3 regions of the Pectinatus frisingensis genome follow, and region 1 is predicted to be linked to each of the others. Evidence: riboswitches for the same ligand, from Rfam matches in the RefSeq annotation. Region 1 holds a riboswitch; each other region holds the start of a gene.

Region 1 (5,761 bases):
TTTATTTCGGCGTGTCAAAATTGTTGATAAATAATTGGGAACCTTCTTCACTTGTTCAATATCATCTATACATGCTTCATCCGGTAATCCGCAGCGACTTACCATAACAGCATTATCTACCAATCCATTATCTTTCAAAATTGATACTATTTGATCAAAATTTTTATAAACTTTCATAATTACAACATTATCTGACGCGGCCAGCGTTTTTGCAATTTTTTCTGGCTTTGCCGTAGCCGGAATGATACTTATTATATCATTTCCTTCTACCAATGGATATTCCAGCCTGCCGGCTATCGCACAAAAAGCCGGTACGCCGGGAATCGTTTCAATCACTATTTGCTCCGTTTTCAACAGTCGGTACACATAAATATATGTGCTGTAAAACATCGGATCCCCCAATGTCAAAAATGCTACATTCTTACCTTGGTTTAATAAAGCTAAAATTTCTTCCTTATTTTTTTGCCAACTCTGCGGTGATTCTTCAAAATGTGCTATCATTGGGAAAACCTGATATACAATATTGACAGTTGATTTTAAATACGGTTTAGCTATGGACAAGGCAACACTACCATCTTTTTTTTCTGTTTTAGGGGCAATAATCACATCTACTTTTTCCAATGTCTTAATTGCCTTCATCGTCAATAATTCAGGGTCACCCGGACCAACGCCTATGCCATAAAAAATACCAGTCATTAAATATTCTCCTCAAAATCAATTAATTTTTCACATACAATTTTAGATTATACAATACCTTTACCACTAAAAGCAAAATTTTGATAGTTTTCCCGCATATTGTCAGCATGGTATTGAATAAATTATTGATAAAGTCATGACCTCCAGTAAACTGGAGGCTTGTTCTAGCCCTGGAAGGGCATATTACTAACATAAGCCCCTCAAGGGGCGTCCGAAAGGTCTAACCAACGTTTTTCTTTTTCGAGCGACCCCTAAAGGGGTTTTTTTTTGCCTTTTACTTCTTGCTACCCGTAAACGGGTCTACAAATTCCCTTAAACTTATCTGATCTGTTATTTGATCTTGTTGTAACTGATTTCTAATGTAATTCTCTATCTGCTTCTTATTTCTTCCTACTGTATCTACAAAATATCCTCTTGACCAAAAGGTTCTGCTTCCATACTTATATTTTAAATTTGCGTGCCTATCAAATATCATCAAACTGCTTTTCCCCTTTAAATATCCCATAAAACTTGAAACACTATACTTTGGGGGAATACTCAACAATAAATGTATATGATCTGGACAAGCTTCTGCTTCTATAATTTCAACACCTTTATCCTCACACAGTTTTCTTAATATCCATCCTATATCTTTTTTCAATTCTCCATAAATTTCCATTCGACGATATTTTGGTGAAAATACTATATGATATTGACATCTCCACTTTGTATGTTCTAAACTTTGTATATCTTTATCTTTCATGATAAAGTCCTCCCTGTTATTTTTATGCGGTTGGCTAGACCTGCATTTATTATAACAGGGACTTTTTTTCGACTAAAGTCAAAACCTTCGATTCCGCCGGCTGAGCCGGTGGATTATTTTGAACAGTTATTAAAGAATCTTATCCAGCGGGCAAGTAGCCTGCCGGATAAGATTATATGCAAATAGTAAATTATTTTGCTTCCAAAGCATTCCATGCTTCGTTGGCACGTTCCACAAAGATATTACGAACAGCTGCATTTTCACCAAGGCCATGGATATATGTATCGACTTTAAAACCTGCTTTTTCAAGAATTGATTTATGTGACTGCGGTTCTGCGCCAGCCATATCATTATTAGCATGATCCCCTGCTACCATCATCATTGGCATCAATGTTACCTTTTTGATACCCTTTTGTTTCAGCTGAGGAATTATAGTTTCAAGATTTGGCCAGCCTTCCACTGTATAAAGATAAACATTTTTCAATTTCAGTGAATCAATGCGATCTTGTATTACCGCATAATAGGCATTACTTGGATCCGGTGTTCCATGAGCCATAACCAATATAGCTTCATCCTTGCCTACTTTAGGAAATTGCGTAGAAAAGGCCTTTAAAAATTCATTGATATCATCGCGCTGATTTTCCTGTCCCATCCAATACATAGCCGATGTGCCGAGCGTCATTTTTTTGAAATCTTTTTTATACAAATCAAATACTGCCGAATCATAAGCATATTCCATCCCCGGAATAACATCAAGTGATGCGATAGCCACACGAGTATACCCTTGTGCTTTCAAATCCTTTAGGGCATCTTCCGGCGTAGGAATTGTGATGCCTTCCTTAGCTTTTATTCTATCAATGATAATATGCGATGTAAATGACAGAATAACTTTCGTGTCAGGATGCGCTGCCTGGATTTCCTGGACAGTTTTTTCTATAGTTTTTTCACGTGAATCCTTAAAAGTAGTACCAAAACTCATAACTAAAATTGCATCTTTATTCTGTACATTGGCCATCTGTGGATTATTATAAGTACGAAGCCCAATTTCAGCTGCCTGTTTCAATGCCGGTGTCGCATCCGTAACCTCAGGATTTAATTTATAACTGGCATAAGAAGTAGTCATAAAACCTGTTAATGTCGCACATGCCATTGAAGCGACCAACATTTTTTTCCAACTGATTTTCATTTGACAAAGCCCTCCTAAATTTTTGTTAATTACAATAAACCTATTCAGTGTTTGTCATCTATCCGGGCAAAATATAATTTTGCAAAATAAAACCCTTCACCAAGATGCAATGAAGGGTATCATCAGACAAGATCGTATCGAGTATGTCCGAAAATACCACCTTCCCATCGCTCGTGGGTAAAAACACAGTAAAACCATATAGGCAGCTTATCCTAAGTGCAAACAATAAGTCTGCCTTATGGATATAAATCATTACTGTGTTACGGTGATCGACAAACAGGCAGTTCTCCTGGCTTTGAATCATCACGTTTCTGTGCCTTCCCATGCAGCTTAAACTGTCACAGTGACATATTACAGAATTGCTCCTCATTACAGTGGCGGGACCGCGTTGGCTTAAACCAACTTCTCCATTAAGTCCGTATGGACACCTGTTTCACTGATATTAATTTTATCGTTACTTATAATACAATTAATCACGTCTATTGTCAATAATTATATCAGATATTTTTGCTATTATATCTTCACATCAATCTGCGCTGAAACTCCAACTCCCTGTACACGGGAAACATTGCTGATACTTTTTGCATTTACGGGAATAAGTCCTTTTAGTCTAAATCGTTCGTCACTAAAACTGCCCTCAATCAGCAATACCGCCTGGGTCCTATCGATTGCCTCCTGCGGTCCGGTAACTTGCGCAGCTCCCACATAAGAACCGTTACCTATTGAAATTATCGGCACTACTTTTGTAGCATACGAGGTCCCATTCCATGTTGTCCGAGCAAATTATTTATTGCTGAATTCAATGGTATAGAAAACTTGTCTACCAATATGGATATACCGCCAACTTTAAGCGCATCACCCAATATACTGCCAAAATTAAATGCCTGTGTAGTCCCTACCGTTGCTGTTAATATCGTAAGGCAAACGACTGCGACTACTGCCATTTTTTTCAAATGCATAACCAATCCTCCTATTTGTAAAATATTTACTAAATATTATACCACGGACGCAGTGGCTGTTAATATTTACACTTACGGTTATTATAAAATTTAAATGCATCTTAGCTGCTACTTTTTCTATATTTTAAATCCACCGCTAGAGGTAAAGCACAAAATATTGTATAATTGCTAATATAGATTTAAAATTAATTGAATTCTATTTGTGAAGTGATTTTTATTTTTTACTAATATTCAGCAGTGTCTGTAATCTTATTGTTTAAACAAAATCCCATAACTTAAACTAAAAGGAACTGTTAAAATGGAACAATACTCTGCCTTGTTTTTAGAATTTATTTCCACTTGGGGATATATTGCAATAGCTTTGCTCATGGCGTTAGAAAATGCCTGTATTCCTATTCCCAGCGAATTGATTTTAGGTTTTGCCGGCTACCTGATATCTATAGGTAAAATGGATTTCAGCGAAGCTGTCATCGCAGGTATAATCGGCGGCATGACCGGTTCTATACTGACATATTATATTGGGTTTTTAGGTGGACGCCCCTTTATCAATAAATATGGTAAATATTTTTTCATGAAAAAGCGTCATATTGATATCGCCCAAAATTGGTTCGATAAGTACGGAGTCAAAGCTGTTTTCTTCAGCAGGATGTTTCCTGTAGTACGTACTTTTATTTCACTGCCCGCCGGTTTTGCCGGTGTAAATATAAAAAAATTCATTATTTTTACTTTTGCTGGTTCTTTACCGTGGACCATCCTAATCGTCTATATTGGAAAAATGCTGGGTGACAATTGGCAGAAGATGCTGTCAGTCGGGCATGAATTCAGCATAGCAATATGTATAATCATTGCTTTAATTGTTATTGGCCTTTATATTCGCCATAAAAGAAGATAAATAATTTATTGCATGGAGTGATTCGATGAAAACGATATATCTTGATTGTTTTTCGGGCATAAGCGGCAATATGCTCATCGGTGCCTTTCTTGATGCCGGCTTACCTTATGATTATTTAAAAAATCAGTTGGAAAAAATTATTTCTCCTGATGAATATTCACTTATTATGAAACCGACCAATAAAAAGGGGATAACAGCTACCTATTTCAATGTAACATTAAATACACCACAGTTACATATACGTACCCTATCGGATATACAAACAATTTTTACCAATTCAGGTTTAAGCCAAGACATCCAACATACCAGTATGGAAATTTTTCACAATCTTGCTGAAGCTGAAGCTAAAATCCATGGAACATCAATAGAAGAAATCCATTTTCACGAAATTGGTGCTGTTGATGCCATAATTGATATTGCCGGAATTGCAATTTGTCTTGAATATTTTAATGTCAAAAATATTTTTGTCAGCAATATTTATACCGGTAAAGGTTTTGTCGACTGTGCCCATGGACAAATGCCAATACCGGCTCCGGCCACTGCCGAGCTATTAAAAAACTTCACGATAAAAAATGGTCTGGCAGAAAAGGAACTGGTTACACCAACCGGGGCCGCTGTTTTAAAAACACTGGCTCAGGAAAAATCTTCTTATGATGATTTTTCTTATGACAAAATAGCTTATGGCGCCGGCAGTTGGGATCTGTCACAGCCTAATGTACTGCGTTTGTACTTAAAAGAATTTGATAGTAATCCTGCTGTCGAAGATTTACTGCTCTTAGAAACTAATGTGGATGATATGAATCCGCAAGTTTTCAATTACATTTCGGAACGTCTATTTAAAGCCGGTGTTCTCGATGTTTGGATAACGCCGATTATCATGAAAAAGAATCGTCCCGGTCAGATGTTTTCCGTCTTAACCGCACAAAAAAATTATACGGCTGCCAGCGAAATCATTTTTCGTGAAAGCACGACATTGGGACTACGCATAAGTAAAATAAAACGAGCTGCTTTAAATCGAAAAATCAAACTTGTCTCCACGGCTTATGGTCAGATTCATTGCAAAATAGCTTACTATAACGGAAAAATAAGCAATATTTCCGCTGAATATGAGGATTGCCGCGCTTTAGCCAAAAAGAAAAATGTTCCCATCAGAGAAGTACAGCACGAAGCCTTGCGGATTGCTTACTATCTGGCCGACAATCGCAAATAAACTTATATTTGTATCATAATTAAAAATATGCCTCTTAAAGTCAGATTTTAAATCCGCTTTTAAGAGGCATAACTAT
Region 2 (5,761 bases), 940 kb from region 1:
GATATAGTCCTGCTTGATCTGGGTTTACCAGATATAGATGGAATAGAAATAATAAAAAAAATAAGATCGTGGTCAAAAATGCCGATAATAGTCGTAAGTGCCCGTAGTGACGATAAAGACAAAATTGAGGCATTGGATAATGGGGCAGATGACTATATTACTAAACCTTTTTCAGTAGAAGAACTGCTGGCTAGAATACGGGCTGCGCTCAGGCGGGCCAGTTATATGGCCTCGGAGAAAGCCCAGAATCCAGTATTTATAAATGGTAATTTAAAAATAGATTATGCAGCAGGCTGTGTTTATGTAAGTAATATAGAAATGCATCTTACACCCATGGAATATAAACTATTGTGTCTGCTGGCAGGTAATGTCGGTAAAGTATTGACATATACATATATAACTAATTCGATTTGGGGAAATGCATGGGATAACAATGTTGCGTCATTGCGGGTATTCATGGCAACATTGCGGAAGAAAATCGAAAAAGATGCAGCTGCTCCTCAGTATATACAGACGCATATTGGTATTGGATACCGTATGATAAAAATCGATTAATAAAAATCAGGCAGATATGCGGCAACCCTTATTCTACTGTTTACAATATTACATTTAGATGTTATAATTATTGACTAGCACAATTATTTGCAATGAAATAAGGAGATGAAAGATAAACGCTTCCAGTGGTTTATCCGCATATGAGAGAAAATTATTCGATATACTTGCCACAGTACAGTGTAGGAACAAATTGTTATGATGAAATTGGTCCCGTGACTAAATATTTTGGTAAAAAAGTTGTTATGATAGGTGGCAAAACAGCTTTGGAAAAAGCTGAACCGGCGATACTTAAAGCTATGAGCAAGGCAGGTTTGGATCATTTAGCGACAGTGTGGTACGGTGGTGATTCAAGTGAAAGTAATGTAAAAAAAATGTTGGATAATGAAGCTGTAAAAAGTTCTGACATAATATTTGGCATAGGCGGCGGCAGGGCAATAGATACAGCTAAAACGGCGGCAGATATACTTGACAAAGCTTATTTTTCATTTCCTACGGTAGCATCTAACTGCGCACCAACTTCGGCTATAGCAGTTTTATATGATGATGCCGGGGCGTTATCACGCTACTATTTCACAAAAAAATGTCCACTGCATACATTCATAAATACAGCGGTTATAGCGGATTCACCTGAAGAACTTTTATGGGCTGGTATCGGAGATGCTTTGTCCAAGGAATGTGAAGTGGAGCTGGCTGCGCGTGGTAAAAAATTATTCCATACTCCATTGATAGGGCTTAAAGCAGCGGCAGCTTGTACGGAACCTCTGCTTGATTTTGGGGAAGATGCTTTAAAGGCAATAAAAGAAAAACGGCCTTCCTTTGAACTTACACAAGTTGTGCTGGATATTATTATCAGTACGGGGATAGCATCAAATTTGACAAGTTCGGCTTTTGACAATAAGATTGAGTATTATTACAACTCATCACTGGCTCATTGCTTTTACAATGCTTATACAATTCTGCCGCAGGCTCACCAGTACCGGCATGGCGCAGTGGTTTCCTATGGCGTTTTAGTGTTGCTTACATATGATGGGCAAATCGAGCGGCGCAACAAGATCGCAGCTTTTAATAAAAAATTGGAATTACCGGTGACTTTGCGGGAAATCGGAATTTCAAGTGAAGCAGAAGTTGATAGTATTGTGAAAAGGGCACCTTTTATTAATGAGTGGAATTGTGTTCCTTACAAAAGTGATCAGGCTAAATATAAAGCGGCAATATTAGCTGTCGATGAATATGGCAGGACTCTGTAGTATTAAAATTTTATTTATTGATGGGATTGCCGCACGTGATCGACTTCGTGCGGCAATATTTTTGATTTAATTAATAAGAAAATTAGTAGCATATAAAACAGTTATGAAAAAATAAATGAATTGTATTGCACTCGACTTGGTGTAATGATATACTAAGCACATGATGATTAATAGCTGGTAACTGGTTGTCCAATTGAGAAAATTTGGCTTTTATCAGCCGTACTCTGATACCGATACCTTAGAAATTCAGTTAAAAATGCAACTGTGATCAATTTGATATGATGAGACAGGTGTCCGTAAGGACTCAATAGAAAATCCGGTATAAAGCCGGAGCGGTCCCGCCGCTGTGAGGAAGAGCAAATTGCAATATACCATTGGGAATATGTCCTGAGAAGGTGCAATAAGTGATGATTCCGAGCCAGAAGAACTGCCTGTTTGACAATCACCGATTATGAATGAAATCATTCATGGACCTGCGAGCGATGGGGAGGGGATTTCGAAACGGCAGTATTTTTGTGCTGCTGTGATGAGATATGTTTTTATGACCTTCATCTATTTTGCGGATGAAGGTTTTTTTCGTAAGTATAGCCCGGTTTAATGAGCGGATGCTTGCAACATGTTATTGAGACAATTGAATTAGAAAATGAAGAAATAGATGGTGAAGTGGCGGTTTTATCGAATAAAGGAAGAAATTGTTAATGAAAAAAGGTATTGATGTAAGTGAGAATAATGGAACGGTCGATTGGCGGGCAGCAGTGCTGTCCGGTATTGAATTCGCTATTATACGCTGCAGTATGGGGCAATTTGAATCAGATGCATTATTTGCACAAAATGTGGCATTGGCACATGCTGCGGGGCTGCAGGTGGGGGCATACCATTATTCTTATGCCATGGACAAAGAGCAGTCGGCGCAGGAAGCACAAAATTGTAAAAGGGCAATAAATGATGCAGGAGTATTGCTGGAATTGCCGGTATTTTATGATATGGAAGATGCTGACGGCTGGAAGGCACAGCATAATTTTTCATTCAATAAAAACAAAATTACAAATATGTGCCAGGTCTTTATAAATGATATTGGTTTGGACAGCGGAATATATTCGTCTCATTTTTGGTTATGCAACTATATTGACTGGCAGGTGTTGCAATGTACCGTGTGGAATGCTGAATGGGGAAATACCGATTCTGTACGGGGATATATGTGGCAATATACAGATAAATTTAAAATAGGTACAAATGTTTTTGATGGAGATATACTTTACTGATGTTTTTAAACTGCAGTGATTATAATAAGTTAGTATTTTGGGCTGACGTCATTATAAAATAAGTTTAATAATTTGATATAATGGTTTGAATTATTAAAAATAATATGCAATCGAAAGGTATTGACTGATAAATTTCCAAAGGCATAATTTATCTTACACATTGTACATAATATAGAGTCTTTTGCCAACGAAAATATTGCTGCATAGAAGTATATTGTATTTGTAAAAGGGAGATAAATATAATATACTTTAAACATGGGGATAAGTATAATTTTATGTGTTATTTGTGAAGCTGATAAGATAATGATGTGATATCATCTTGGGACAAATTATAAATTTATTTAGGGGAATGAGTTTATTATGAAACATATTGGGTACGTAGGTACGTATGATTCAAAATGTAGTCAGGGTGTCTATCGTTTTAAATTTGACGATGTTACAGGGAAGCTCACTAAGCCAACATCTTTTTATACAACAAATGGTGGTAAGTGTGTGGCCCTGACGGACGAATTTGTGGTTGTAACGCGTGAGATTCCTGGGAAATCCGGTATTGCGTTATTAGACAAAAACGGAACAGTACTATCAGAAGCTTTTATGGAGAGAGCTTCAGCCTGTTTTATTGGCTGTCGTGATAAATTTGTATATACTGCTAACTATCATGATGGCGTAGTCATGATTTATAAAATTGCCAATCAAAAATTGCAGTTAGTAAAAAAATTGGTGAATGGGTCTGAAACCGGATGTCATCAGGTAATGTGCTGGCGGAGCAATATTTTTGTTCCGTGTCTTAAACTCGACTGCATAAATATTTATGATATGGGGAAAAATTTTCTTTTGACAGATAAGATAGTCTTTTCACCGGGCACAGGTCCGCGACATGGCGTATTTACTACAGATGAACGCTTATATTTAGTTAGTGAGCTCAGTAATGAGTTATTCTATTATCATTTAGTGCAAAATAATTCGTGGGAGCTTATCAGTAAAATGTCATTTTTACCGGAACAATCAGCAACGGGCAGTGCTTCGGCAGCCTTACGGTTGTCCGGTGACGGAAGATTTATTTATATTTCCACACGCGGCAGTAATCTTTTAAGTGTATTTTCCATAGAAGGAGCCACTCCTAAAATGATTCAGCAGATTTCTTGCGGTGGCGACCATCCCCGCGATTTTTTACTGAGCGGTAATGGAGAATATTTGCTTGTAGTAAATCGTCTTTCAAATGAGCTGATAAGTATGAAAATAAATAAAACAACGGGGATGATAGGCGCCATTGCCGATAGGACAGAAGTTCATGAGGGAGTGGGGATCGCCTTGGAATAGGAGAAGATTATGAATAATTCAGCCTTTACGATTTTTGGTGGGACAGGTGACTTGACCTTTCGCAAACTTTTACCGGCATTTTATAATATGAGTGTTGCCGGTGATCATGCAATTGAAAGGAAAATAATAATTATTGGCCGGCGTGATTATACGACAGAAAAATATCTTGATATTGCACGCAGCTGGGTAGAAAAATTTTCCCGGTTGCCGTATGATGAAGCTGCGTTTAAAAAATTTTCTGCTAGAATAACTTACTATAAAATGGATTTTACAGATATTTCATCATATAAGACTTTAAACAATTATTATAAAAAAAATCATTTGGCTGAACATATTTTTTATTTTGCCGTTGCACCGCGGTTTTTTAGTGTAATAGCCGATGGACTTACCAATGTAGAGCATGCCTGTCATGGAAAAGTGATATTGGAAAAACCGTTTGGAGAAGACTTGGATTCGGCAAAGGAACTTAATATAAAACTGGCAGGTTTTTTCACTGACAATAATATTTTTCGCATTGACCATTATCTTGGTAAGGAAATGATTAGAAACATTCAGACACTGCGTTTCAGCAATCCGATTTTTTCTAATCTGTGGAATTCACGTTATATTGAAACGGTTCAAATTTCTGCATCGGAAGATATGGGTATTGAAACACGCGGCGGTTATTATGATGCTAGTGGCGCTTTGCGCGATATGGTACAAAATCATTTGTTTCAGATATTATCAATAGTTGCTATGGAATGGCCGGAACAATTTTCCAGTGAAGCAATGCATGATGCTCAGATCAGAGTTCTGCGGGCGCTGCGCCCGGTAAAAGATATTCGCGAAACTCTTGTACTCGGTCAGTACAAAGGGTATCATCAGGAAAAATTGGTGAAGCCTAATTCGACAACGGAGACATACGCTGCACTTAGGTTGTTTATTGATAATGAACGCTGGTGGGGAACGCCATTTTACATCAGGACCGGTAAAAAATTATCCAGCCGGGAAATCAAAATAGCCATAATTTTTCGCCCGTCGTTTTTGGAAAAAGCAGCGCAGAATATATTGATCATAAAAGTGCAGCCCAGTGAAGGCGTATATTTACAGTTTAATATAAAAAAACCTGGCGATACCGATGAAATAATTCAAGCTAAAATGGATTTTTGCCAAAGTGATTACGTGAATCGATTAAATACGCCGGAAGCATATGAAAGACTTATAAAAGCTTGTATAAATGACAATAAGTCATGGTTCTCCCAATGGGATCAAATTGAATTAAGCTGGAATTTTATTGATAAGCTGCATGAATTATATAAATGGGAAAATTTGCCAGTATTCAGATATGAACCGGGCAGCAACGGTCCGGCACAGGCGGATGAACTGCTCAGCAAATTT
Region 3 (5,761 bases), 620 kb from region 1:
TGCCCTGCGCCCGGAAAAAGCTATCTTAGGTTTACGACAGGGATTAGGCTTATATGCCAATTTAAGACCGGTAAAAGCAATGGAAACTTTACTGGAATATTCTCCATTAAAACCCAGTATAATACGCGGCACTGATATTTTAATCGTGCGGGAGCTTATCGGTGGCATCTATTTTGGTGAAAGATGTGAATCCGAAGAATATAAAGGCACCACACGCGCCTGGGATCTGGAAAACTATAGTATTCCTGAAGTCGAAAGGATCGTTGCCTTAGCCTTGACTGCCGCCCGCAGTCGTAAAGGCAGGGTGACTTCCGTAGACAAGGCCAATGTACTGGCTACTTCGCGCTTATGGAGAAAAACAGCTGCTGAAACAGCCAAAAAATATTCTAATGTACAGCTCGACAATATGTATGTCGATAATTGCTCAATGCAGCTGGCAATAAATCCGACACGCTTTGATGTCATTGTCACCAGCAACCTCTTTGGCGATATATTGAGTGATGAGGCTGCCGTTCTGAGTGGCTCCATTGGTCTTATGCCGTCAGCAAGCATCGGCGAACGGACTAGTCTTTATGAACCGATTCATGGATCAGCTCCTGACATTGCAGGAAAAGGCATTGCCAATCCCCTTGGTACTATTCTATCGGCCGCGATGCTGCTGCGTCATTCCTTTTCAGCTGAGGCGGCAGCAGCAGATATAGAAATAGCAGTACAGAAAGCTTTAGCAGATGGCTATCGAACAGCCGATATATACAGTCCGGAATTTAAAAAAGCTGACACACTTCAAATGACACAGGCTGTCATTGATAATATAGGATAAAAATATATTCTCACAAAAATAGACTGCCCTCCATAAGTTAAATTTTAAAATCTAATTTATGGAGGGCAATTTTTAACTATATTTCAAAAGCAAATGTATATTTTTATTTTGAATTATTTTGCATCCGAAGCCAGACCAAAACGGGTTATCCCGGCGCCCTTAAGCTTGTCGAGCAATCCCATAAGCTGATCATAATTCATATCCTTATCCGCACGTATCACAACAGCGAAATTAGGATTTTGCTGCTTTGCCTTTTGTGCTTGTGCCAACAAATCTTTTTCGGTAATACGCTTATCCTCCAGATAAAGCGAACCATCTTTTTTTATTGTCACCAGATAATTCACTCGTGCCTGCATCTCAGCATTTTCGGTTTTGGGCATATTCACCGGCACTGTCTTGATATTCACCATATACAACGTACTAAGCATAAAAAATACCAATAAAAAAAACATTATATCGATCATCGGTATAATCATTACTTCCGGTTTAGAAAAAGAACGGCGATTACGCAGACGCATCGGAATCACCTCTGTTGCGATATGCTTCTACCAATGAGAAAGACTGCTCCATATCGGTTACGATATTATCCACACGCTGCGTAAAATATGCATGAATAATCAATGATACCACAGCCACGCATAACCCCATCGCTGTCGCGATTAAAGCTTCACCTACGCCGCCGGTTATCGCATGCGCCTGGCCTTCCTGAACATTAAAAATACTGAAAGCCGATATCATGCCACTGATAGTTCCCAAAAGTCCAAGCAGCGGCGCCATTGTTACTATTACATTAAGATAATAAAGACGCGATCGAAATTTAGCCAGGGAAATTCCTGATTGGATTTCAAAGAAAGCTGCAATATTAAAATTATTATCGGTTCTCGTCATTCCGGAATGCAAAAGCATTGCCAAATCACCCTTTGTTTGTGCAGCCAGTTTCTTAGCTTCCTCAATCTTATTATTAACCATCAGCCGATAAAAATTATCGGCAAATTTTCTTCCTGAGTCAGCCTTAGAAAAATAAAATACCCTTTCAATGGCAATTGAAATAACAAAAATCGAACATAAGAGCAGTATATACATGACGAATCCGCCCTTATGAAAATAACCGACACCCTGCATAATAAAATCCATAAATATCCCCCTCATAGTTGCCTTTTCAGATGCATTAATGCAAACGAAAAGTAATTGGCTGTGTATAATAGGATTGCACTGATTCGTTATAAGCATTAAGCCCGGGTGAAAAAGTAAATTGTCTGCCCGCTGCCAAAGCCGCCTGTTCAAATTCTCTTTGTCCTGACGACCCCACAATAGTTACACTAGCCACACTGCCATCTGTATTTACAACAAACTGCAATACAACATAGCCTTCTTCATCCGCTTCACGCATGTCTTCCGGATAATACGGTTTCGGTGTATACTGCGGCCTGGGCGGAACGGTGACTTTCAATCTGCTTTCATCATCTCCGGAACCACTGCCATTACCGCTGCCGGAACCATCACCGGAACCATTGCCAGTTCCATTACCAGAACCACTGCCAGAACCGGATCCGCTGCCAGTTCCAGTTCCATTGCCGGTTCCTGCCCCACTGCCAACAGCAATACCTGTTGAACTACTGGGGCCATTACCGGCGCCAATCGTACCTTCTGTATGTTTAAGCAGTTTTTCCTTTTGGAAATTATTATCAGTCTCCTCTTTTTTTACAGTTTTATCAATTTTGTCCGCATCATTATTTGACAAGACTATATCACTGCTGGAAAAAGAAGCTTCCCCGCCACCGCTGACACCACCGCCGCCGCTATTTCCACCGCCGGCTGCCCCATCACTATCATCAATAGTATAGATATCATCATCTGTGGCATAAACATGGTGCAAATTCGAAAAGAAACCTCCGAATGCTAATAGCATAAATAAAATAACATGTATTGTCAATGACCATAACAGGCCTGTTTTACGATATTTTGTTACCCGCATACAGATTCCCCCAACTGAAAAAAGCACACTCCCAAAGGAATATGCTTTTTAAAGGCAAAATCTATACTGAATTTATTGCTGCCCAAAAATAATCCCCTCCCTATCACTCGCAGGTTAGATGGTGATCTTCAAACAGGCAGTTCTTCTGGCTCTGGATCATTACCACGTTGCGCCTTCCCAGTTTCCCAGTGACTTTAATTACAACATGATTTCCCTTTACAGCGGCGTGACCGCAGCGGCGTATTACCGCACTTCTCTATTAAGCGTATCCGCACCTGTTCACTATATTTTATTATTAAATAATTATAGTTTATATACAAACCTATATTACATGATATAAAGCTTTGCTCTCCTTGTCAAGAGCGAAGCCTCATATCAAATATTGATATTGTAAATCATATTATTGATAGCAGCTATTGATTTTTACTTTATTATATTATAATATAAAAGTGTTTCAGAAAAATTTCATATTTCAGGAATGAGTGTCCTATGGGACTTAATAGAAAAACCGGTATGAAGCCGGTACGGTCACGCCGCTGTAACAGGGAGCAAAACCAAAAATGTCATTGGAGAAATCCGAGAAGGCTGGTCTAGCGATGAACTGAAGTCAGAAGAACTGCTTATTCAACAGTCACCATTAAAACCTGCGAGTGATAGGGAGGGGAATTAAGTGCAATCTTGTTGTACACTATTCACTGGCTTTTCAAGCCAGCTTTTGTTGTGTTTAAGGCTATTTTCTCACTGGGAATAGCCTTATTTTTTTGCAAATTTAAATTTTTTTATTGTAGGGGGAAAAAAATTGAAAAAAAGTTTTATATTTTTAACTACTGTTTGCGCTATAAACAGTTTTTATCCAAATGCTTATGCTGACACAGCTGCCGATAGCAGTGCTGATGACAACGCTGCTCCGGCAGTTACATTAGAAAACATGAGTGTAACTGCCTTGCGTTATCACAAGAAAAATATTGACATTCCCGCTGACACAGAAACTTTGACAGCTCAGCAACTGGCTAATACTGGTGCAAATAATTTGCAGGAAGCACTCAAATATACTGCAGGTATCGTTTACTTAGATTATGGACCCGGTGGCAACAGCATGGGTAACATGCGCTCAAAGATACTGATTCGCGGTTCAGAAGCATTGATACTGGTCAACGGTGCTCCACTCAATATAAGAGGCTCATATAATTTATCAGACATTCCTCTGGATGATGTGGATCGTGTAGAAATAGTACGCGGCGGTGGTTCTGTTTTATATGGCAGTGATGCAGTGGGCGGTGTCATAAATATTATTACCAAAAAACAGCGAAACAACTCTGTTAAAACCAGCTGGGGCAATATGGGCCAGCAAGAACACAGTATTAATATACAACAAGATAAATTAGGAATTGGGTACAATTATCAAAAATGGGGACATATAAACAATATTGCTTCTAACGACAAAGAATTTAATGGCTCAGAAAAAAATAATATGTCCTTAAATTACACCATTGATGATAACTGGTCACTATTTTACAACCACAACAATTCTCGTGTGGGATATTTCACTCCATTAGTAGGTAAAGGTGCAAAAAATCAAACCGATAATTATGATACAACCCGTGATTTTTTTCAAATAAATTATAAAAATAACGGCCTGTCAGGTAATTTTTATTACAACGGACGCCGTCATAATTCAAAATCATTTTACAATAAATCCGCCAAGGGTATAATCGGTTATGAAGCTGATGACAGCAAAGAATCCAATTATAATATGGGACTTGATGTAAATAAAAAATGGCAGTTCATAAATGACAATCTGTTGTTTGGTCTGAGTTACCAAAAAGAAAAATATAGTAAGACAGAGCATGATTTCTTTTCTGTACCCGGCAGCTCATCTCTTTCTCAAAATTACTATAATATTTCCCGGAACAATTATTCTGCCTACGGCCAATGGGAGCACAAACTGAGTAATAGTGATACTTTACTTTTAAGCGGCCGGGAATCATGGACTGCCGGTGGCCCTGATAAACAAAACTTTACAAATTTCAGCGGTCAAAGTCAATTCATCCATAAATTAAATTCTAATGAAAGTATATACATCAGCGCGGGGCAATCTTTTAAAATGCCAACTTTAAACCAATCCGGCAATACCCTGGCCGGTACTGCTGACCTTAAACCACAAAAAGGATTGCATTATGAAATCGGTTGGAAAAAGACACAAGGAATCCACAATTGGCAGACTGTATTATTCCACCAAAATATAAAAGATAACATTACTGCCACCATCGGTACCTCCAAGGTCACTTATTCCAATGAAGATGCCCGTAATACCGGTATCGAAATAACCGATATCATCAAGGGAAATGGTGGCTGGAATTACAACTGGGGAATTGTCTTTAGCAATCCGGAAAACAATCCCAAAGGTACCAATGCCATGGGACGGGCTTTACGTGGAACCTGGGCACGCGAATACGGCAGATGGCAGCTTAACGGCGGAACAAATTATCATAAAGATAAAATTACTGCCGGAATAAATGCCGTCTATTTATTTGAGCGGGTAAATTCACCTGATAATGCTTATCCTACTGACTGCAAGCCATATTTATTAACTAATTTCAACTTTAAATATGCGTTTGATTCCAATCAGACTGCCACTCTCACCATAAATAATATTCTCGACCGAGATGATATCGTAACACATTCAGCTTCCACTCCTTACTATTCCACACCGATAAATTTTATGATCGGTTACGAAATGAATTTCTAACTAATAACTGCCAATTATTTATAACCTTTTCAGCGGAGGATTTCATTACAATGAAACTGTTCCCGGACGCACATACAATATAAATCCGTACTGTAATTTTTCTAAATTTTGCACTTTATCGCAATGTGTGCTATATTGCAGTAAATAAAAAGATCAGACATTAATATAATTTCTTAAAGGATTTACAGCATGAATACAATTATTGATATTAAAAATT

What was found. A riboswitch is a leader RNA that binds a small molecule or an ion and turns the genes downstream of it on or off. The one in region 1 is predicted to bind cobalamin.
Region 2: linked by a shared signal. The riboswitch ahead of F8M42_RS10075 (GH25 family lysozyme) and the one ahead of F8M42_RS01010 (sirohydrochlorin cobaltochelatase) in region 1 are both predicted to bind cobalamin.
Region 3: linked by a shared signal. The riboswitch ahead of F8M42_RS11600 (energy transducer TonB) and the one ahead of F8M42_RS01010 (sirohydrochlorin cobaltochelatase) in region 1 are both predicted to bind cobalamin.

Annotation. Positions count from the first base shown of each region.
Region 1 is NZ_CP045424.1:214,142-219,902, reverse strand. Features, by position in the region: gene cobI (precorrin-2 C(20)-methyltransferase) at 1-696, opposite strand, end outside; gene tnpA (IS200/IS605 family transposase) at 971-1,438, opposite strand; gene F8M42_RS01010 (sirohydrochlorin cobaltochelatase) at 1,629-2,624, opposite strand; cobalamin riboswitch at 2,887-3,071, opposite strand; gene F8M42_RS13555 (hypothetical protein) at 3,138-3,362, opposite strand; gene F8M42_RS13550 (hypothetical protein) at 3,362-3,583, opposite strand; gene F8M42_RS01000 (DedA family protein) at 3,882-4,475, shown strand; gene larC (nickel pincer cofactor biosynthesis protein LarC) at 4,501-5,685, shown strand.
Region 2 is NZ_CP045424.1:2,151,731-2,157,491, reverse strand. Features, by position in the region: gene F8M42_RS10085 (response regulator) at 1-555, shown strand, start outside; gene F8M42_RS10080 (iron-containing alcohol dehydrogenase family protein) at 696-1,802, shown strand; cobalamin riboswitch at 2,074-2,251, shown strand; gene F8M42_RS10075 (GH25 family lysozyme) at 2,501-3,064, shown strand; gene F8M42_RS10070 (lactonase family protein) at 3,425-4,384, shown strand; gene zwf (glucose-6-phosphate dehydrogenase) at 4,394-5,761, shown strand, end outside.
Region 3 is NZ_CP045424.1:2,470,749-2,476,509, forward strand. Features, by position in the region: gene leuB (3-isopropylmalate dehydrogenase) at 1-820, shown strand, start outside; gene F8M42_RS11590 (ExbD/TolR family protein) at 934-1,338, opposite strand; gene F8M42_RS11595 (MotA/TolQ/ExbB proton channel family protein) at 1,325-1,954, opposite strand; gene F8M42_RS11600 (energy transducer TonB) at 1,989-2,795, opposite strand; cobalamin riboswitch at 2,914-3,089, opposite strand; cobalamin riboswitch at 3,259-3,433, shown strand; gene F8M42_RS11605 (TonB-dependent receptor plug domain-containing protein) at 3,595-5,544, shown strand; gene F8M42_RS11610 (ABC transporter ATP-binding protein) at 5,734-5,761, shown strand, end outside.